Regions from separate parts of the Stenotrophomonas sp. YJH_SMC_17 genome, predicted to be linked through region 2. Evidence: riboswitches for the same ligand, from Rfam matches in the RefSeq annotation. Region 2 holds a riboswitch; the other holds the start of a gene.
What was found. Region 2 has a riboswitch for thiamine pyrophosphate ahead of thiC (phosphomethylpyrimidine synthase ThiC). Riboswitches for the same ligand answer to the same signal wherever they lie in the genome.
Positions count from the first base shown of each region.

Region 1: linked by a shared signal. The riboswitch ahead of AC5P8Z_RS14560 (TonB-dependent receptor) and the one ahead of thiC (phosphomethylpyrimidine synthase ThiC) in region 2 are both predicted to bind thiamine pyrophosphate.

Region 1 covers NZ_JCAFUU010000005.1:22,422-33,785, forward strand. The annotation lists gene AC5P8Z_RS14545 (XVIPCD domain-containing protein) at 1-839, shown strand, start outside; gene AC5P8Z_RS14550 (glycine zipper 2TM domain-containing protein) at 1,086-1,493, shown strand; gene AC5P8Z_RS14555 (phosphotransferase enzyme family protein) at 1,622-2,746, shown strand; TPP riboswitch at 2,870-2,965, shown strand; gene AC5P8Z_RS14560 (TonB-dependent receptor) at 3,036-5,225, shown strand; gene pnuC (nicotinamide riboside transporter PnuC) at 5,234-5,806, shown strand; gene AC5P8Z_RS14570 (hypothetical protein) at 5,909-6,325, opposite strand; gene AC5P8Z_RS14575 (Dyp-type peroxidase) at 6,412-7,386, opposite strand; gene AC5P8Z_RS14580 (VOC family protein) at 7,511-7,879, opposite strand; gene AC5P8Z_RS14585 (helix-turn-helix transcriptional regulator) at 7,951-8,715, opposite strand; gene AC5P8Z_RS14590 (OmpO family porin) at 8,839-9,414, opposite strand; gene AC5P8Z_RS14595 (HNH endonuclease) at 10,013-10,969, shown strand.
Region 2 covers NZ_JCAFUU010000003.1:559,837-571,200, reverse strand. The annotation lists gene AC5P8Z_RS12310 (TonB-dependent receptor) at 1-183, opposite strand, end outside; gene AC5P8Z_RS12305 (helix-turn-helix transcriptional regulator) at 233-1,132, opposite strand; gene AC5P8Z_RS12300 (winged helix-turn-helix domain-containing protein) at 1,248-3,581, opposite strand; gene AC5P8Z_RS12295 (ion channel) at 3,841-4,512, opposite strand; gene thiC (phosphomethylpyrimidine synthase ThiC) at 4,629-6,473, opposite strand; TPP riboswitch at 6,556-6,657, opposite strand; gene AC5P8Z_RS12285 (BCCT family transporter) at 6,912-8,489, shown strand; gene ggt (gamma-glutamyltransferase) at 9,033-10,751, opposite strand.

The sequences.
Region 1 (11,364 bases), on a different contig from region 2:
ACCCCAACACCGACAAGCTGCTGATCAGCCAGTCCACCGGCAGCAAGGGCGTGCACACGATGCCGGTGGAGGACTACCTCAAGCAGGTGAAGGAGCACCCGAACTGGAAGCTGTACGCCTCCGATCCGCTGTCCAAGGCGCGCGACCTGCTGGAAAACCGCACCCAGTCGCACGAGCAGACCCAGGGCACGCCTGCGGCCGAGCACAAGGCCGCTGCCACGCCGCACGCCGAACTGTACAAGCAGGGCGCGCACAGCGAGGGCGTGCGCACGGTCCAGGAGCAGCTGGGCCACCTCGGCTACGTCGGTGCCGACGGCAAGCCGCTGGTCGAGGATGGCCGCTTCGGCCGCAACACCGACGCGGCGGTGCGCCAGCTGCAGAAGGACAACGGGCTGGTCGCCGACGGCATCGTCGGCGCGAAGACCCTGGAGGCGATCCGCGAAGCCCGCGAGCGCCCACTGCTGAACGACGAACGGCACCCGCGCAATCCGATGTACCTGCAGGCCACCGAAGGGCTGGAGCGGCTGCCGGCCGGTACCTTCAGGGATCGCCACGCGCTGGAAAGCGCCGCAGCGGCCCTGACCAAGGAGGCGCATGCCGCCGGCCTGCAGCGCATCGACTCGGTGGTGCCCAGCCCGAACGGCGAGCGCCTGTTCGCCGTGCAGGGCACGATAGGCGATCCCGCAGCCAGCCGCGTGGCGGTGGAAACGCGCGCCGCCAGCGAGCAGAGCCTGGCCGTCAGCAGTGGCGCGGTGCAGGGCGCCCCGAACGTGCTGCACCAGCCGCAGGATGCCCAGCAGGAGCAGGCCCGGCAGGCGCAGAAGGCCATGGGGGTCTGACCCCGCCAATGCCTTGGGAGACAAGGGACGGCCACGTCCGCGTGGCCTTTTCCCTATCTGCCAGCTGAGCGGCCGGGCCCGCTTTCAGCCTCGCTTCATGCCGCCTGCCGCTAGATGAATGCGCAAGCCGCCCGGTGGGCAAGGCAATGTTCCGGCAATGTTGGAACGTCAGCGTGGTCTCCACGGCAGCCGGGGCGCCCGCGCCCTCCCTGCCCAGCGTGGCATGCACCTCACAGGAGAACGAACATGCTCAGTACTTCCACACTCAGCTTCCGTGGTCTGGCAATGGCCCTGGCACTGGTGGCCGGTGTTGCCGTGGTCAGCGATGCCAGCGCGATGTCGAGGAAGGACAAGCGCACCCTGGTCGGCGCCGTGGTCGGCGGCGTGGCCGGCAACCTGCTCTCCAACGGCGACCCTGCAGCCACCGTCGGTGGCGCCGTGGCCGGTGGTGCGATCGGCAACCTGACCACGTCCGACCGTCGCGACCGCCGTTACTACGACAACCGCTACTACGACAACCGTTACGACCGCCGCTACGATCGTGGCTACTACCGCAGCGGATACTACGACCGTGGTGACAACCGTCGCTGGCAGCGCGAGCGCTACTACGACAACCGTTACTACAACGACCGCGGCCGCCATCGCGGCTGGTAAGCGGCGCGGCGCCATTGCCGATCCGGATGCACGGACGGGCGGGTCGATGACCCGCCCGTTTGCGTTGGCCGCGGGCATGGCGTTGAATGCGCAGCCTTGGATGTGACTTTTCCCACTCGGGCTGCGGCATGACCTCTTCCTCCCACCGCGTGCAGGGCCTCAACAACGACGAGGTCGCTGCCGACTGGCCACCGATCAGCGCGGCGGACATCGCGTGGCTGCGCCGGCGTTACCCGCAGCTGGGCGAGCACAGCCAACCGCGCTGGCACAGCCCCCGACCGCTGTCGGCCGCCGCCATCGTCGACGGCGTGGATGGGGAGGTATTCATCAAACGCCACCACCACAGCGTGCGCAGTGCGGCCTGCCTGGAAGAAGAACACCACTTCATCGCCCATCTCGCCGCAGAGGGCGTACCGGTGGTGGAGGTGCTGACGGCGACGGATGGATGCACTGCTGTCGAGCACGGCGAATGGACCTTTGAACTGCATGCCGTCGGCGTGGGCGAAGACGTCTACCGCGACGCCGTGTCGTGGTCGCTGCTGACCGACGTCGCACAGGCCCGCCAGGCCGGCCGCATGCTCGCGCGGCTGCACCGTGCCGCCGCCAGCTACCACGCGCCCCAGCGCAGTACTCATCTGCTGGTCGCGCGCGACGATCTGATCCGCGCCGACGATCCGATCGCGGCGATCAAGGCCGACCTGCCCGCACGGCCGGGGCTGTCCCGTTACCTCGCACGCATCCCTTGGGAAGCGCAGCTGCAGCGTGACGTGTTGCCGTGGCATGCCGGCCTGGCCACGCGCCTGCGCGACGAGCCGCGGCTGTGGGCCCACAACGACTGGCATGTGTCCAACCTGCTGTGGCGCGACGGGCAGATCAGCACCGTGCTGGATTTCGGCCTGGCCTCGCCCACCAGCGCACTGTTCGATCTTGCCACGGCAATCGAGCGCAACGCGGTGGCGTGGCTGGAACTGGAGCGCGGCAGGGATGCGGTGCGCATCGACATTGCGCTGGCGTTGCTTGATGGCTATCGCGAAGTGCTGCCGCTGTCGGGTGCGCGCGTGCATCTGCTGGCCGACCTGCTGCCGATGGTCCATTTCGACTTCGCGCTGTCCGAAGTGGAGTACTTCGAAGGCATCACTGGCTCCACCGCGAACGCGGACGTGGCCTGGCAGCCGTTCATGCTGGGGCATCCCGCGTGGTTCCACAGCGCGCCGGGGCAGGCCCTGCTGCAGGCCCTGCACGCCGCAGCGTGACCCGGTTGACGCACCGTCGGGGTCGCACCGTCGGGGTCAGATCCCTTTCCGCAGGAAAGGGATCTGACCCCGCAGCCTGAAGGGCACCGGCTCGCAAATCCGTACCATTTGTAGTGAAATGGTCACCTGAAGCGGGGGTGCCTGGATCTGCCAGGCTGAGAGAGTCCCTTGGAACCTGATCCGGTTTGCACCGGCGTAGGGAGCTTTGAGCCGCAGCCACACCCCCATCCTGGGCCGGTGCACCTGCGCGCCGTCGCTTCGTCTCCCTTGTTGTCCGAAGACGAACCGAATGAACCGCTGCCTGCGCCCCACCCTGCTCTCCCTCGCCCTCTGCACCGCGCTGCCGCTGCACGCCAGCGAGGCCGAGGCGTCCCCCGATGCGGCTGCCACCGGCGCCGAACGCTCGCCGACCGAGCTGGCAGCAGTGCGCGTGCAGGCCGGCAAACCGAAGGCCGATACCGCGCGCGTGAATGCCTTCGGTGGCGGCAGCTGGAAGGACACGCCGGCGTCGGTGAACGTGCTCGAGCGCGATTACCTCGATCGCCGCCAGGTGCGTTCGCTGTCCGAACTGGCCAGCAACGATGCCTCGCTCGGTGATGCGTATGCGCCGGTGGGTTACTACCAGAACATCGCCATCCGTGGCTTCGCACTGGACACCGCCACCGGCTACCGCTTCAACGGCCTGTCCATCGCCGGCGAACAGCGCCTGGCGCTGGAGAACGTGCAGTCGGTGGAGATCCTCAAGGGTGAAGCCGGCCTTGCCGCAGGCGTGATGGCGCCCGGCGGCATCATCAACTACATCGGCAAGCGCCCGGCCGAAGTGCGCACCGCCACGCTCGGCACCGATTCGGAGGGCTCGCGCTATGTCGCCGTCGATATCGGCCACTGGATCACCCCGCGCTTCGGTCTGCGCCTGAACGCCGCGTGGGATTCCAGCAACGCCTATGTCGAGCACGCCGATGGCCGCCGCAACTTCTACTCGCTGGCGGCCGACTGGCTGATCGGCGAGCGCGGCAAGCTGGAAGTGGATGCCAACTACCAGACCAGCGCGCAGCGTTCGGTGTCCGGCTACCAGCTGCTGGGCGCGCGTGACCTGCCGCGCGGCGTCGACCGCGAACTTCTGCTCGGCTACCAGCCATGGCAGCGTCCGGTGGACATCGCCAGCACCAACATCACCGCCCTGCACACCTACGATTTCAGCGACGCCTGGCAGTCGCGTGTCTCGGTCGGCCACAGCCGCTCGGTGATCGATGACAACGTCGCCTTCGCCTACGGCTGCTACTACGCCACGCAATGCGCCGATGGCAGCGTGCCGGGCAACTACTTCGCGCCCAACGGCGACTACGACATCTACGACTACCGCAGCCCGGATGACACCCGCCGCAACCAGCAGGCGCGTGCCGAACTGCGTGGCCGCTTCGAGACCGGCAGCGTCGGCCACCAGCTGACCGTCGGTGCCGACTACTTCCTTCGCACCGTGGACAAGCGCCCCAGCGTCAACGAGTACGTGGGCACCAGCAACATCCACGACGCACCGGTGCCGGTGTTCGAACCGTCGCCCAAGATGCCCGGCCCGTCCGCACGCCGCCTGGACAGCCGCCAGACCGCGTTCTTCGCGCTGGACCGGATGAGCTTCGGCGATGACTGGCAGTGGCTGGCCGGTGGCCGCTTCGTGCGCCTCGACGAGCGCGCCTACGACAAGCGTGGCGTCCCGCAGCGGCACAGCCGCCTTTCGCGCTTCCTGCCGCAGACTGCGGTGGTGTGGAAGGCCACCGACCAGCTCAATGCCTACGCCAGCTACGTGCGCGGCATTTCGCTGGGCCAGGAAGCACCGTTCTGGACCAGCAATGCCGACACCTTCCTGCCGTCGGTGCAGTCGCGGCAGCTGGAAGTGGGCGTGAAGTACGTGCCGGTCGAAGCGCTGACCCTGGGCGCGGCGGTGTTCCGCATTTCGCAGCCGTACCAGTACGCAAAGCCGGACAACAGCGACGTCGGCTACACCTTCGTCGAAGAAGGCACGCAGACCCACACCGGCCTGGAGCTGACCGCCAACGGCCAGCTGACGGACGCATTGCAGATCGTGGCCAGTGCCAGCGTGCTGCAGGCGCGCGCTCGCGATACCGGCACGCCCACCTATGAAGGCCATCAGCTGGTGAACGTGCCGAAGGTGCGGGCCAGTGTGCACGTGGCCTATGCGCTGCCGTTCGTGCAGGGCCTGGACGTGACCGGTGGCTGGCGCTATGCCGGTGCCAACGTGGCCCGCGCCGACGGCGGCGTGCGTGCACCGGACTACTCGGTGTTCGACGCCGGCCTGCGTTTCCAGCATCGCCTGCACGAGCGTGCGGTGACCTGGAACCTGTCGGTGGACAACGTGTTCAACCGCTTCTACTGGCGCGATACCGGCAGCAGCGGCGGTGACTACTACCTGTTCCCCGGCGCACCGCGACAGGCGCGCCTGTCGGTGACGTTCGCGCTGTGAGCGGCGTGATGCTGGAGTGGACCGCCGCGCTGTGCAGCATCCTCGGCGTCTGGCTGATGGCCCGGCGCCGGCTGGCGGCGTGGCCGGTGGGCCTGCTGTCGGTGACGCTGTACGGGCTGGTGTTCGCCGAGGCCAAGCTGTACTCGGACACCCTGCTGCAGGTCGCCTTCGGTGGCTTCCTTGTCTACGGCTGGCTCAACTGGCGCCAGCACGCCGCCGATGAGGGCAGCATCCGCATCGTGCCGCTGGCGCGCGGCACGCTGCTGCGCGACCTGGCCATCGGCCTGTGCGGTGGCGTGGCGCTGGGCGCTGGCATGCACACCTTCACCGATGCAGCGCTGCCGTGGCTGGACGCGATGCTGACCGCACTGAGCCTGGTCGGTCAGTGGTGGCAGGCGCGGCGGCATGTGGCGTGCTGGTGGGTGTGGATCGCGGTGGACGTGGTCTACGTGGGCGCGTACCTGTTCAAGTCGCTGCACGTGACTGCTGCGCTGTACGTGTTCTTCCTCGGGTTGGCCGTGTTCGGCCTGCGCGCGTGGAGCGCGGCCGCACGTGAACCGCAGGTGGCGCCGGTGCGTTGATGCGGATGGCCGGGCTGGGCGCCGGCAGTCGCCAACCTGGGTTGGCGCGCGCCTGCTGACCAAGGTCGGCATCTACCAGGCATATCCACGCATGGCGTGGATCTACTGGGTTAGCACAAGGCCCAACCGCAGCGGCTGGCGCATGTCCGCCGGCGGTGCGGCCTGCAACGGCGCCGCCTGCAGGGTCGCGCGCAGGTCCGCATCCACCTGGCGGTCACCCAGGCTGTCGAACTCCAGCTTCGAAATGCGACCGTCCGCCGCAATCCACAGGCTCACCGGTAGCGGCGCAGGTGTATCCGGGTGTGCCCGCAGCCACTCCACCACGCGCTGCGCCTGCGGGTCCTGCTCCTGCTGCAGGCGCTGCTGCAGCTGGCCCCCTACCGCAGCGGCATAGGCCATCCAGTGCGCAGGCGCTTCCTGTGCGGACACCGAGGCACTCCCCAGTGCCAATGCGCCGAACAACGCGGCCAACGGCCGCCACCAGCGCCGCACGTTGGTCCCGTTCCCAGTCATGGCCATCGCCTGCCTCCTGCACTCCCATCCAGCGCGCCATGGTCGGCGCCATAGATGACAGGCAGATGGCGGGCCGTGATGGCCCGGCGCGATCAATCGCCGAGGTCGGCCAGCACTTTGCGCGAGGGCGCGAAGAAGGTCACGCCGGTGGTGGCGGTGGAGAAATCGAGGATGCGGTCGTGCAGCGGCGCGGGATTGCCGATGAACATGCGCTCGAGCATCTTCTCGATCACCCACAGCCGGCGCGTGTAGCCGATGAAGTAGGTGCCGTACTCGCCGCAGCCCGGGTTGGCGAACGGCATGTTGTCACGCAGGATCTCGTGCTCGCCGTCGGCATCCTCGATGGTGCACAGCGTCTTGTGCGACTTCTGCGCATCGGCCGGCGCATCGTCCAGTTCGATGTTGTCGTGCTTGGTGCGGCCGATGATGGCTTCCTGCGCCTCGGTCTTCTGTGCGCGCCACGCATCAAGATTGTGCAGGTACTTCTGCACCACCACGTAGCTGCCGCCGGCGTGGTCCGGGTCCTCATCGCCCACGATGGTGGCTTCCGGCAGCGACAGCCCTTCCGGATTGGCGGTGCCATCGACGAAGTCGAGCAGGTCGCGGCCATCGAAGTAGCGGAAACCGGCGACATCATCGACCGTTTCCACCGCGTCACCAAAGGCCATCAGCAGGTTGCGCTCGAACGCCACGATCAGGTCCATGGTGCGTGCACGGATGTGGTACAGCAGGTCACCCGGCGTGGACACGGCGGTGTGGGTGGCGCCCTTGATCTCGCGGAACGGGTGCAGTTCGCGCGGCGGCGTGGTGCCGACCAGCGGCTGCCACACGCGATGACCAATGGCCACGTTGCAGGTGAAGGTCCGCTCGATCTCGCGGATGGCGGTGTTCTTGATCAGGTCGTCGGTGCTGGCGAGCACCTCGCGTGCCTTCGCGATCGAGGCCTCGTCATCCTTCACCTTCAGCACCAGGAACGCCGCCGAATGGGTGAGCGGCGCGGTGATCTGCTGTGGCTCGTTGTCGAGCGTGTGGTTGAGGGCGGTGATCGGTGCGGGCTGGGAGTTCACGGCGGTTCCTGCTGGCTTGAGGCGGGCGCATCGCGCGTGGCGATGTGCGGGCGATCATAGCGGAACCACCTGACCGGCGACGGAGCGGTTCTTGTTCCGTCCACCGTTAGAAGGCGCGAAGGTGTCAGCCCGCATCACTCCAGACTGCCAGTTCGTAGCCATCCAGATCGCGGAAATGGAAGCGGCGGCCTCCGGGAAACGCGAATACTGCCTGCACCACCTCGCCACCGGCGGCGAGCACGCGCTGCTGGGCATCGGCAAGGTCTGCGCAGTACAGGATCACCAACGGCCCCCCGTGTGCACGCACTGGTGCGTCAGACACAAAGCCGCCCTTCAGGCGACCATCGTCGAACTCGGTGTAGGCCGGCCCGTAGTCGGTGAAGTGCCAGCCGAACACCTCGCCGTAGAAGCGTTTGCTGCGCGCGATGTCAGCGACGTTGAATTCAATGTTGTCGATGCGGCGTTCGGCATCGTGGGGCGCGGCAGGATTCATGGCGTGGCTCCGTGGTGGGAGCTCCAGCTTCCATCAGCGCGGCATCGAGGTCTTGAACGAAACGGCCATCATTACCCCCATTCCAGGCGCAGTTCGCTGGCGGTCATGCCGGCCAGCTCGCGCGCCTCGCGGCTGAGATGGGCCTGGTCGGCATAGCCGGCCTCGGCAGCCAGCATCGCCAACGGATGCCGTGGCAACGCGCGACTCTGGCGCAGGAAACGTTGCAGGCGCAGGATCCGCTCCAGCGTCTTCGCCCCATAGCCGAACTGCGACTGGCTCAGGCGCCTCAGGCTGCGTGGGCTCAGGTTCAAGCGTGCCGGCAGCTCATCCAGCGTGGCATCACCTCGGGCAAGTGCCTGGAACAATGCATGCGCACGCTGCGCCGGGGTGTCGAGCGCGGCGGCTTCCATGTGCTGCTGCAGGCAGTGCGCCATCCGATGCAGGCGTTGTGCAGGCGCGGTATCGCCGATGGAGGCGGCAGCCTTCAGCGCCCACGTGCCTTTCAGATCCACCAGCGGCACGGCCTGGCCGATGATGTCGGCCAAGGGCAGGCCCAGCGCCGCCAGCGCCTGGCCAGGGCGGAAGCGCGCGCCGAGTACCTGCGCACCCGGTGCCAGCGCAGGATGCGCTGCAACGCGATCGGGGCCGACAACGAACAGCGCACCGTCGCGCCAGAGGATATCCACGCAACCATCAGGCAGCACGGTGATGTGCCCGTCGGCATCGGCAGGAAGCTGGCTCTGCCACAGCTGGCCAAAATGGCCACGCAGCGGCGCAGGCGCCGGATGCTCCTGGTAGGCCGTGCCGGTACCTGCGAGAGAGGAAGGGTCGCCCATGCCGCATTGTGGCGCCACACGACCCATAAAAGTGAAGCCCGGCGCGAGGCCGGGCTTCGGTTGGCGTGTGGGAGAGAGAGAGAGTCACACGCCAGCACAACACGCACTAACGACAGGCGTTTGTTACCAGGTGAAGCGCGGGCCCACGAACCACTCGCGGTCGCCGGCCTTGGCCAGCTTCACTTCGCCACTCAGGCCCCAGTTCTGGTTGAACTTGGCGGTGGCGCCCACGCGGCCGTAGAACTCGCCGTCCGGGTTGTAGCCGTGCTTCTTGCTGAAATCTTCGTAGCCGGCCATCACGTAGCCTTCCACGTACGGGTTGAACGCGGTGCGCACGCCCACTTCGGTGGAGTAGCCGTTGAAGTCCAGGCCACGCTTTTCGTCGTACTTCTGGTACGCAACACGGGCCACCAGGTCGGTGTTCGGTGCGATGCCGTAGTTGTAGCCGACACCCAGGCGCCACTGGTCGACGTCATTCTTGAAAATGTCGGTCTCCTGGGCGCTGTAGTCGCCAAAGACGTGGAAGTTCGGGTGCACCGCCACGGAACCCTTCACCTTCCAGCCATCGGCGTCGCCGCCCTTGGCATCGGTGTTCACGTAGCCGCCTTCAACGTAGTTGTACGACAGGCCATCGGTCGCCGATGCAGCGAACGGCAGAGCAGCCAGAAGACCCAGGGCGAGCAGCGAATTCTTGTTCATCGGGACACACCTTTAATTATTTTGGTTTCGTCAACCGCCTCCCGGGAGGGGGAGAGAGAGGAGGCGGTCGACAGGTGTGAATTATCCGTTAGGGGGTCTAATCGATCCTGAATATTGAACTGACTGGTATATAAATAAGGCTCCCGTTCAGGGAACTCCCTATCCCACCGCTAGCGATGGGCACACGGTTCAAGAAGATTGCATGAACTGCTGGACCAACGACCCGTGCAGACGATTGGATCAATTCTCCAAAGAGAGAGTCTTTGTCGTGGCATCTGGTGGCCTTCGCATCCTGGGCCATCACAGTGCGGTCGCCGCGAGGGAGGCCGATGGTGTTGATCACGCTCCACGACAGAGGAACCCGCAGTAATTCAAACCGGATCTGCAAGTGCTTGTCGACGCTGCTCGTCGAATCGCGGTCGCCTATGACGACTGCCGATATTTCACGTGGGTTGAGTAGACGCGCTGAAGATCAACAATCCGGCCATAGACGGCTTCTCGATGGTCAGCTGGATCGGCGACAATTGAACTCCAGGATGAAGCTCCCTGATGGAGCTGGGGAAGAACGCGGATGTTGCTGAGCAGGGATGAGGAGGTCATGGAGCTGGGCCTCACGCCGAAAGAGCGCAAAGGGCTGGATGTGGCCGTCGCTGACCTGCGGCGCGTACTGGGCCCGGTGGATGCATATCTGGCCAAGTACTCGTCCAGGAACGGGATGAACGGCCGCCGCACTGTGATATTTGGCACCAAGGTATCCGGCAGAGACGGGCGACCGTTGCTGTCGATGGGGCGCGTGGACGGACGCCACGTGTTGCGCTTCACCATCGGCAGCAAGGAAGACCGCAAGGTGCTTCAGGCAGTGGCCGGGTGTTCGTCCTGGAGGGAGGTGCTCGACCGTCTGGTGTTTCCATTGGAAGCGCTTGCTGAGGGAAGCACAACGTTCCAGGCGAAGATGGCCTACGTGGGCGAGAACCTGGAGAAGCACCACCGCGACGTCTACGATCGCCGTGCGTACGGGAAATCACGCATGCCCGCCGACTATCGCGCAGAGGAGACACCGGGCCCGCTTGCCAGCGTTCTGCTCGGTGAGATGGACAAGATTCGTAATCCAACCACCCGGCTGACGATGATGGAGGCTCGCCTGGGGCAGGGGACGTTCCGTCGTGAAATGCTGAGGTTGTGGGATCACCGCTGTGCGGTCACGGACTGCACTGTACGGGCCCTGATCCGAGCATCGCATGCCCAGCCATGGGCGCATGAAGTCACTGAGGACCAGTGGCTCCCGGGAGGCCAAGATCCAAGACTGGATCCGCACAACGGCCTGCCGCTGGTCGGCACTCTTGACCTGCTGTTCGACGCCGGACTGATGACCTTCGACGACGATGGTGATGCCATCTTTGCGGACAAGCAGGTCAGGAAGCAGTTGGCGGACGCCGGTCTGATTCCAGAGAACATCTGTCTGCGCAAAGCACCGGGAGATCGCCTGAAGCACTACCTGGCCATCCACCGCGGCAGGGTGTTCAAGGGCAAGCTGCCCCGCAGCCGGACACGCTGACATCCTTGGCGGATGCCAGAGCCTCACTTGATGATCAGCCACAGTGCACAGCTGACCATCGGCGTCATGGTGCCTGATTCATAAACCGAGGCCTCGCGCTGCCTTTCGATCAACGAGCGGTACCGTCCAACATGGCCAATAGCGCCAGATGGGTTCAAAGCCATCGCCATACTGCTGGTTGTGCGCCCCGCACTGCCGCAACGGTACTTAAGGCGGTGGGACGGCAACCTGCGCGCGGCGGCGGAAAAGCCCTCGCTATGACATCGGCTTCATACTCATGAATTGGCAGTCTTGAGTAAGCGCAAGGCGATCGGCCGCGCTGCATCAGCTCGTCCTATCCCGCTTGTTAAGGTTTATTGATGGGGGGCTTTCACAGCTCATCCACGTACTCAAAT
Region 2 (11,364 bases):
CAGCGCGATCACGGGCTGCGCCGTTTCCATGCTCGCCTGGCGGATGCGCGAGCCGGTGACCGAAATGCGGTCCAGGTCGGTCGTCGCCTTTGCTTCCTGGGCGGAAGCAAAGGCCGGCGCCAGCGCCAGCGCGATGCCGGCAGGCAGCAGGCCGAGCCGCACTGCGGGATTACAAACGTTCATCTATCTCTCCAAGGTACGTGTTAGCAGCGTGTTAAAACACCCCAGCACGTTACGATTGCGTTGCGACCCTGCATTTGCGCGACCCAACCGGAGAGTTTGCAGAGTGTGGCGGCAGCAGGCCGCCGTTCTCGCGGAATCGCGACGCCGACTGCCCGTAACGGGCGCGGAAGGCCCTGGCGAAGCTGCAGCAGTTGTCGAAACCGCTGGCGGCGGCGACTTCGCCGACCATCATGTCGGTATCGCGCAGCAGGTCGGCCGCCCGTTCCAGGCGCAAACGTGCCGAAAGCGACTGCGGACTTTCCTCGTAGAGGCTCTGGAAGGTCTTGGAGAGATACCAGCTGGAGAAGTTGGTCAGCTCGGCCAGTTCGCCGATTCGCACCACGCGGTGGCTGTTGCCTTCCAGATAGAGGCGGGCGCGCTGCATGCGGCCGAACACCTGACGCTTGCGGCTGCGCGAACGCCCGGGGCAACGCTGCACGTTGTCCGCCAGGCCACGCTGAAGGCTGGCCAGATGCAGCAGCAACGGTCGCAGTACATGCGCCGGCTGGCCGCTTGCCAGTGCATCGCGCCACAGCCGCAGGCCCACCCGTGCATCGCTGCGGCCCAGGCGACCGCGTCCCGCGTACAAGCCGCAGTCGGCCATTTCGGTCAGCACCCGCAACGCCTCGGCGTTCAGGTTCAGGCCCACGCAGAGTCCGTTGCGACCCGCCTGCACCAGCGGGCGCGATTCCTTCTCGAAGGCGATCCACTCCCCCTGGCGCAGCCGGAAACGCCCTTCCTTGGCCTCCACCCAGGAGCTGCCTCGCACCTGCATCCAGACGGTGAAGTGGGTCCCTGCGGTCTGCAGGCTGCCCAGCCGGGCAACGGCAAGGCAGGTCGGCGCGACGTCGTCGAGGGCCTTGTCGAGGGAGATGGTTTGGCCGCGATCGGCCAGCGAGAGTTGACGCATGGGGGCACCACGGATTTGCCTAGTACAGGCCTCCGTTTTGCCCAATCAGGCGGGACCGCGTCAGGAAAGACTGCCGAGATCGCCACGAATTCGCGGCGAGAACCACACGAAAGAATTACGAAGAGAAATTCTTCTTCAGAATCAATATCCTGGAGAAGGCCGGGAACAGTGCCGGGGCTTGCTCGGGCAACGGCATGATGCCGATGTCAGCGCCGTCGCTGACCGCCAGCGCCACATAGAGATCGCGCCCGTCGGCGCTGGCACTGAGTCCATTGCCTGCACTGAGCCGCTGCGGATCGAGGCAGCGCTCCGGCACTTCGGTACCGCCCTCGATCAGGACCAGGGTCGTGCCGCATTGCGTGGACGTGCCGAGGTAACCAATGCCACCGTTCCCGGCAACGGTCCAGGTGCGATAGCGCCAGCGACTCGGCAGGTCTTCAGTGACCTGTCGCACACTGCCCGGCGACAGTGCAGGATCGACCGACCACAGCCCGCCCGCGGCGAGGCGTGTGAACAGGACCCGCCCGCCGGCGCGATCGAAGCGTGCCTGCGACACGCCATCGATGCTGGCCAGCCGCCGCCAGGGTTGAGAGGTGCGATCAAACAGGCTCAAGCGCGTGCGCTGGTCGGCATCGCGCTCGACCACCAGCAGCTGGTCATCGCTGGCACCGTACAGCGCCTGCAGCGGTTGTTCGGCGGGCACCGGCAGCGGCTGCAGCCGCTCGTCACGCGGCGAGATCTCGTAAACCACGGTACGTCCGTGGTCATCGCGGCCAACCACCAGCAGGTGCCGGCTGTCGGCGGCCCAGTCCGGTGCCTGCCGGCCTTCCGGCCGCAGGCCTTCGACCAGCCGCAGCGAATCCGGCCGCTGCATGTCGGCCCACCACAAGGCAAAACTGCCGGAACGATCGGAGGTGAAGACCAGCTGGCGTCCATCGGGCGCGGCCATCGGCTGACCATCACGGCCACTGGACGCAAACAGTCGTTCTGCAGGTCCTCCCTCGATGGGAACCTTGAACACGCCGAACTGCGCGCGCCGGTGGACAAACGCCAGCACATCGCCATGCCGGGATACCGCGGGCCACTGCGCATCATCCAGGCCGGCGTCGCGCAGCGTGCGGCGCTCGACGTCGAGGTAATACAGGCGTACTTCGCTGTCCACGCGACGGCCGAACACGATGGTGCGCCCATCTCCCAGCCAGGCCCAGCCCCGCTGCTCCGCCGCTTCATTGGTCAGCTGCTCGGGGGTTCCGCCACCAGCGGGCATCCGCCACAGATCACCCATCTGTGGATTGCGCACGAACACCAGCCACTTGCCGTCAGGCGAGTAGCGCGGCGCATAGTCGAAATCATCGGCACCAACGCGGTAGTCCAGTTCACGCCATTGGCCACTGGCCAGGTCCAGCACGCGGATGCCGCGATGCGCGTAGCGTCCGACCATGCTGCCGAACACCAGCCCGCGGCCATCCGGGGTCCAGTCGAAACTGAGCAGCTCGGTGCCGTCGCAGCGGGTTGCCTGGCGCAGGGCACCGCCGGTGGCACTGGCGATCAGCACCTGGCAGCCGCCACCCGCGCTGAACCGCGCAAACGCGATCTCGCGCCCATCCGGCGACCAGCTCGGGAAGCGGTCGTTGGCACCGGCCGGAGGCGCCAGCAACTGGCGCGCGGGCGCATTGCCCGAGGTCTGCACCTTGATCGCGCCGCCGCCCTCCCCGTCCTCGTTGGCACCTTCGTAGGCGACCTGGGAGCCGTCGGGCGAAAGCGTTGGATACGTCTCAAAACCACTGGTCGCGGTGATCAGCCGGTAAGGCCGCTGCGGGCTGCCGATCACGCGAACGCCGTTCTCCACGGCCGCATCGACCGGTGAACTGACTTCCGGAGCCCGCCGCAGCAACAGCATCGTCAGCACGATCACCGTAACAAGCATCAACGCGCCGATTGCCAACAGCACCTGGCGCCGGACCTGTCGCCACGTCCGGCGAAGCCCCGGCACCGGCGTCGGCAACGCAGCATTGACCTGCGCCCTGCCGCCGGCGTCTGCGGGCGACAGCGGAAGATCGGACAGCTCACCGCTGTCCACCGCAGCCTCGGGCGCATCCAGCGCCTGTACCGGCACCAGCAGCCGATAACCGCTCTTGGCGATGGTCTCGATGTAGGCCTGGCCGTTGTCGTCGTCGTTGGCGAACGCCTTGCGCAGCTGCGTGACGGCCTGGGTCAGCACGTCATTGGTCGGCAGCGTGTCAGGCCACACTTCGGCAAACAGCTCTTCGCGGGTGACCACGCGGCCCGGCTGTCGCAGCAGAACGCGCAGCACACCCAGCGCTTTCGGCGTAAGCCGGCGCGGACGACGCGCACCTGCAACTTCGACCTCTCGCGAGGACAAAGTGACGACGCATTCGCCAACCTGGATACGGTCAGCGTCGGGCGGCTGGATTTCGCTGCTGTTCATTTTCCGATATACAGTAGGGACGGGCCTGGGCAGGTTTGACCAGCAATACCGCCCCCCTGCGGGGACAACAAAAAGCCAGATTCCGCACAAAGCATCGGCGCATACCGCAAAAACAATAACGCCCGCGGATATTAGCCTAAGCCGGTTACCCCGCCTATGACGGGGTCGACACTCAGGCTCTCTCTCGCCGACGCATTCACATAATCTGCATCACTATTCGCGCCCCTTTGGGCGCGAAATTTTTATCTGGCGTTCATTTTCACATTCGCCGAAGCATGGTCAAACCGACCAGTCGCGACACGACAAGGCCGATGTACATGACGCCTGCGAACTGCTCCAGCATGACCAGAGCACGTGCCTGCGGATGGAGAGGCACCACGTCGCTCAACCCTACCCCGGACAGCAAGCTGAAGCTCAGATAAAGCAGCTCCATCCAGCTGCGCTGATCACCGCCGCTGGCGCCGTGGAAACTGCCGGGATACCACTGCTGGCACACCGCGAACGCGAAAGCGAACGCCCAGGCCAGCAGGGTGAAGGTTGCCCCGGCGGCAAACAGTTCGTCGCGGGTGACTTTATGGTCCTGCAGCATGTAGGCGATCAACGCGCCCGCCGTATAGAAGTACAGCAGGCTCTCCAGCAGCTGGGCGGTGGTCAGCAGCCCGCTGCGGTCCAGCAGGGCACCGGCCAGTGAGAACACCACCGAGGGAATGGCCAGCAGCAGTGCCAGCCAAGTGCCCAGCGGGCTGCGCTGGACCACCCACAGCGCCAGGCCCAGTACCGCCATGCCGAACATGCCCAGCGCTGCACGGCCAGCGGCAGTGTCGTCGAGCGCCGGGTACAACAGCACCGCCAGCAGTTGCGCACCCAGCAGCCAGGCCGAGGGATGGCGGCGGGCGATCGCCAGCCAACGGGTGGTCAGAGCAATGGGCATGGTGTCCTTTCCACGGGGCGATGGCCGGAGCATAGCGGGTGGCGCCGGGCCACGCCCGGCGGCTTTCCGGGACCGATGCGCCCGCCGGGGCGGCGCCCGGCGATACCTGCCCGGCATCACCCCTGGTGGTAGACCTCTGCACCTGCGGCGCGGAATTCGGCGGACTTCTCCTTCATGCCGGCCTCGGCGTAGTCACGCACATCCTGGGTGATCTTCATCGAGCAGAAGTGCGGGCCGCACATCGAGCAGAAGTGGGCCAGCTTGTGCGCATCCTTCGGCAGTGTCTCGTCGTGGAATTCCTTGGCCTTCTCCGGATCCAGCCCAAGATGGAACTGGTCCTCCCAGCGGAACTCGAAGCGCGCCTTGCTCAGCGCGTTGTCGCGCACCTGCGCGCCCGGGTGTCCTTTGGCCAGGTCCGCCGCGTGCGCGGCAATGCGGTAGGCCATGATGCCGTCGCGCACATCCTGGCGATTGGGCAGGCCGAGGTGCTCCTTCGGCGTCACGTAGCAGAGCATGGCCGTGCCAAACCAACCGATCATCGCCGCACCGATCGCGCTGGTGATGTGGTCGTAGCCCGGCGCGATGTCGGTGGTCAGTGGCCCCAGCGTGTAGAACGGCGCTTCGCCACACTCACGCAACTGCTTGTCCATGTTCTCCTTGATCAGCTGCATCGGCACGTGGCCAGGGCCTTCGATCATGGTCTGCACATCATGCGTCCAGGCAATCTTCGTCAGCTCACCCAGCGTTTCCAGCTCACCGAACTGCGCGGCGTCGTTGGCATCGGCAATGCAGCCCGGACGCAGGCCATCTCCCAGCGAGAAGGTCACGTCGTAGGCCTTCATGATTTCGCAGATCTCTTCAAAATGCGTGTAGAGGAAGTTCTCCTTGTGGTGCGCCAGGCACCACTTGGCCATGATCGAACCGCCACGGCTGACGATGCCCGTGACCCGCTTGGCGGTGAGTGGCACGTAACGCAGCAGCACGCCGGCATGGATGGTGAAGTAGTCCACGCCCTGCTCGGCCTGTTCGATCAGCGTGTCGCGGAAGATCTCCCAGGTCAGCGCTTCGGCGCGGCCATCGACCTTCTCCAGCGCCTGGTAGATCGGCACCGTACCGATCGCCACCGGCGAGTTGCGGATGATCCACTCGCGCGTTTCGTGGATGTGCTTGCCGGTGGACAGGTCCATCACCGTGTCACCACCCCAGCGGATCGCCCACACCAGCTTTTCCACTTCCTCGGCAATGCCCGAGGACACCGCACTGTTGCCGATGTTGGCGTTGATCTTGGTGAGGAAGTTGCGGCCGATGATCATCGGCTCGCTTTCCGGATGGTTGATGTTGTTCGGCAGCACCGCACGGCCGCGGGCGATCTCGTCCCGCACGAACTCGGGCGTGATGATCTTCTGGATCGACGCGCCGAACGCTTCACCCGGATGCTGCTGCAGCAGGCCCGCATCGCGGATCGCGTCCAGCCGCTGGTTCTCGCGGATGGCGACGAATTCCATTTCCGGGGTGATGATGCCGCGCCGCGCATAGTGCATCTGGGTGACGTTGGCGCCGGCACGCGCACGTCGCGGCAGGGTACGCGCGGGGAAGCGCACGGCATCGAGCTTCGGGTCGTGTTCGCGATCGCGCCCGAACGAAGAGCTGAGGCCATCGAGCTGTTCGGTGTCCCCGCGTTCCTCGATCCACGCACGGCGCACTGCCGGCAGGCCCGCGGAAAGATCGATGCGGGCCTGCGGATCGGTGTACGCGCCCGAGGTGTCGTAGACGGTGACCGGTGCATTCTCTTCGCCGCCGAACAGCGTGGGCGTGCGGGTCAGCGCGATCTCGCGCATCGGCACCTGCAGGTCCGGGCGCGAGCCGGGCACATGGATCTTGCGCGAACCGGGAATGGGCCGGGTCACGGATTCGGAGAGTTGCTGGGCCTGTTGCTGCAGGGCGGAGAGCTGAGCGTTCATCGGGCATCGTCCAGGAGGGTCAGGGACGAAGCGGCGGCGCACGGCACCCGCGCACGGACGGTCCTTGGGCGGAGTCCGGGCACGGCTGCATTGCAAAGCTTCCCTACGCCGGTATGAGCCGGATCAGGTTCCAAGGGACTGTCTCAACCGTGGCCGGATGGCCGCGGTACCCCCGCTTCTTGCTGCGCATTAGAGCATAGACCGCCCGCCTACGGGGTCGGATCCGCTTTCCTGCAGAAAGCGGATCTGACCCCAAACCGCATTCGTTAACGGAACCATGACGTCGCGTTCAGTAAGGTGCACGTCCGTAGCGCTGCCGCGACCGATGCTTCCTTCGCCGCCGACGCGGCCCTTGCCCGGTTCGCGCTGCATGCCGCCGGCCCCTCGCTGCAAGCTCTGCTCGCTCCCCTCAATCCCCTTGATCGGAGAAGCTCCTTCATGGTGTTTCGCGTTTCCATCGCACTGGTTCTGCTGCTGGTGCTGCTGGCCGGCATCGCGCCCGGCCCCTTCAATACCGTGGTGCAGTCCATGCTGGCGGAGGTCATCCGCAGTGTCGGCTGGCTGTACCTGCTGGTGGTGTTCCTGGCCCTGGTGTTCCTGATGTACTTGTCCTTCGGCCGCTTCGGCAACCTGCGCATCGGTGGCGAAGATGCCGAGCCCGAATTCTCGCGTGCCAGCTGGATGTCGATGCTGTTTGCCGCCGGCATGGGCATCGGTCTGGTGTTCTGGGGCGCGGCCGAGCCGATCTCGCATTTCAGCAAGCCACCGGAAGGACTGGCACCGCAAAGCATGGACGCCGCGCGCGCCTCGATGCGCTACGCGTTCTTCCACTGGGGCCTGCACCCATGGGCGATCTATGCGCTGATCGGTCTGGCGATGGCCTGGTTCCAGTTCAACCGCAATGGCCGCGGCCTGGTCAGTGACATGCTGCAGCCGATCATCGGCCGCCACCATCGCGGCTGGATCGGGCGCGTGGTCAATATTGCCGCGGTGGTTGCCACCGCGATCGGTGTCGCCACCACGCTCGGCTTCGGCACCATCCAGATTGCCGCCGGTATCGAACGCGTCTTCAGCGTGCAGGCCACCGTCGCAGTGCAGATGATCATCATTGCCGTTGCCTTCGTGCTGTACATGGCCTCCACCGCCAGTGGCGTGGAACGCGGAGTGAAATGGCTGTCCAATTTCAACCTGGCATTGGCCGCGCTGCTTGCGGCGACCCTGCTGGTGCTGGGGCCGACCGGATTCATCTTCGATACGTTCACTACCACGCTGGGTTCCTACCTCAACCAGCTGGTGACGATGAGCCTGCGCATGTCACCGTTCTCCGGCAGCACGTGGGTGGCGGACTGGACGATCTTCTACTGGGCCTGGTGGATCTCGTGGGCACCGTTCGTGGGATCGTTCATCGCGCGCATCTCGCGTGGCCGCAGCGTGCGCGAGTTCGTGATCGGCGTAGTGCTCGCCCCGACGCTGCTGGGCTTCCTCTGGTTCGCGGTGTTCGGCGGCACCGCGCTGTGGGCACAGATCTTCGGCCACGCCGACCTGGTGCAGGCGCTGGGCAATGGCTATGAGACGGTGCTGTTCACCCTGTTCGACAGCATGCCGCTGCCGCTGTTGCTGTCGTGCATCGCGCTGGTACTGCTGATGATCTTCTTCGTGACCTCGGCCGATTCAGCGGTACTGGTGCTGGCCAGCATGTCCACCGACGAGGCCGGCGATCCACCGTTGAAGCGCAAGCTGGCCTGGGGTATCGCGGTGGCCCTGATCGCAGCCGCCCTGCTGCTGGCGGGTGGACTGGATGCGCTGCAGGGGATGATCACGATCGCGGCATTGCCGTTCGCGTTGCTGATGGTGCTGGTGATGGTGTCGCTGCACCGGGTGCTGGACCAGGAATACACGCGCGAGCGGCGGCAGGCGCAGCGCCAGCGGCACATGATCGATGCGTGGATCGCGCGCGAGATGGCGGCGCAGGAGGAGACCCAGGCCGAGGCCGCACGCGCGCACGATCAGGATTGAGGGTGTTTTGCAGCCTGCGGCTGCACTGCTTTTTTCAAGCAACGGCAACGTCTAAACCGGCTCTGGGATGCTGAGGGTTTGGCGGGGCGGTGTGGGTGGGCAGGACACGCCGTGAACCCATCCTTGGGGGCTCGATGGCGCCATCCATGGCGCCAACGGTCCTGCCCACCCACACCGCCCCACGCCCGACAGATTTTCGGTGACGGTTGGTTTTCCACGCTTTGCGGGGAAGATGTGTATCGGAAAACAAGAAGGGGTCGGATCCGTTTTCCTGCGGAAAACGGATCCGACCCCAACCCAAAGCCCGCGGCTGTTGCCGTTGCCTTTGCTCTTGCTCTTCTTTTTCTTTTCCTGCGGTGACGGACACGGAAACTGTCCGTGGCCGGGCGGGTGGGTTGGCTGGGGGCGTGAGCCGCATGGATGCGGCGACCGAGCCTACAGGGACGTATTCACGGCGTCCCCCAGACAATCCACCCGCCCGGCCAAGCCAAGCATCGCTGAACCATCACCGCAGAGGGGGCTGCGCCCGGTGGCCGGGAACCCTCAATACCCCGCCGCCTGCCCGTCCTTGCGACTCTCCGAAGCTCCGTAATAAACCCCGCTCTCGGGGTCGCGCATGATCGCCTGGTACCCGCCATAAGGCCCATCGGCGAACACGATGCGATGCCCCTTGCGCATCAGCGCACGCACCGTCTCATACGGGAAGCCGGTTTCCAGATTCACTTCGCCACCGTCGGTCATTGCCGTCGCCTGCCCGGTCGGCTCGGTGGAACCTTCATGCTGGATGCGCGGTGCGTCGCCGGCCTCCTGCAGGTTCATCCCGAAGTCCACCAGGTTCATCACGATCTGCGCATGGCCCTGCGGCTGCATCGCCCCCCCCATCACGCCGAAGCTGGCGTACGGCTTGCCGCCCTTGGTGATGAACGCCGGGATGATGGTCTGGAACGGGCGCTTGCCCGGTGCGTAGCCGTTGGGATGGTTCTTCTGCAGCACGAACATCTCGCCGCGGTCCTGCAGGATGAAACCCAGTCCCGGCGGTGCCATGCCACTGCCCATGCCACGGTAGTTGGACTGGATCAGCGAGACCATCATGCCGTCGGCATCGGCCACGGTCATGTAGATCGTGTCGCCCTCCTCCAGCTGCTTCGGCGTACCCGGCTGTACTTCCTTCAACGCCTTGTCCATCGAGATCAGCGCGCGGCGCTGCGCGGCGTATTCCTTGGAAATCAGTTTCTGCACCGGTGCCGGCTGGAACGCCATGTCAGCATAGAAACGCGCACGGTCGGCGAAGGCCAGCTTCTTCGCTTCGACGAACAGGTGCACATGTTCGGGTGAGCCGAATGGAATCTTCGAGAAGTCGTAGCCTTCCAGTACGTTGAGGATCTGCAGCGCGGCAATGCCCTGGCTGTTCGGCGGCAGTTCCCACACATCGTAGCCACGGTAGTTGCTGCTGACCGGTTCGACCCACTCGCCGAGGTGGTCGGCCATGTCCTGGTAGCTCAGGTAGCCGCCGTTGGCCTTGAAGTAATCGCCGATGGTGTGGGCGATCTCGCCCTTGTAGAACGCATCGCGGCCGCCATCTGCAATCTTCTGCAGGGTGCTGGCCAGGTTCGGGTTCTTCCACATCTCGCCCTTGCGCGGGGCGTGGCCGTTGATCGTGAACTGCTCCTTGAAGCCCGGGTACTGCGAGAGCTTCGGCACCGAGCGGTCCCAGTAGTAAGCAATCACCTCGGCGACCGGGTGGCCTTCACGGGCATAGCGGATGGCGGGCGCCAGGTTGTCGGCCATCGGCTTGCGGCCGAAACGCTCGTGCAGCGCGAACCAGCCATCGACCGCGCCCGGCACCGACACCGGCAGCGGACCGGTGGCCGGGATGTCCTTCAGGCCGCGGCGCTGGAACTCGGCCAGGGTGAGCGACTTCGGCGAGCGGCCCGAGCCGTTGTAGCCGTAGAGCTTCTGTGTCTTCGGATCCCAGACGATGGCGAACAGGTCGCCGCCGATGCCGTTGCCGGTCGGTTCCATCAGGCCGAGCGCGGCGTTGGCGGCAATCGCCGCGTCCACTGCCGAACCGCCGCCTTTCATCACATCGAGCGCGATCTGGGTGGCCAGCGGCTGCGAGGTCGCGGCCATCGCGTGCGGGGCGATCACCTCCGAACGGGTGGCGAAGGTGTGGCCGGTGATGCGGTCGGCGGCGAAGGACAGTGCAGGCACGGCAGCGAGCACGGCGGCAGCGAGCAGGGAACGGGCAAGGCGTCGGGACACGGTCGGGTTCCGATGGAAGGGTGGTTCCCCGATCTTCGCCGCTGCGGCCTTCACGCGGTATCGGGCAGAGGTCATGGGCCATGCCCGGCGAGCGAACCGGTAGAGATACCCTCATTCCCGCGCAAAAAACGCGCTGAAAAGAGTGAATTCGGGTTCACCGAAACACTTTCAGCAGCAACCATCCTTGTGCCACAAGCGATTGCGCTGGATGCAGCGGAAACCGATAAAAAATCTGCCGCCAGGGTTGACACCGCCGAAATGGCTGTGTTTCTCTCGATCACATGTTGCATCACAACACGCCACCGCGAACCCACATCGAAGCCGCCGACACCGGCGCCGCCTCGCTGCGTTCGATTCTTGTGCTCGTACTTATTACCCAGCCAACAGGTGCGGGACGAGCCAGCGTGTAAGCAACAAATACACCGGAACTCATCAAAACCCGCACCCGCCCCGGTGCGGGTTTTTTCATTTCAGGACCTGGTTTCAGACGCAACCACCATGCACACCGCCACCTTCAAAACCCGGACCCACACCACCACGGCACCCCGTGGCGGGTGTCCGTGTGCGATGCATGGCGCCTCCCCCACCGCTTTCCCCTGACCGGCCGGCACGT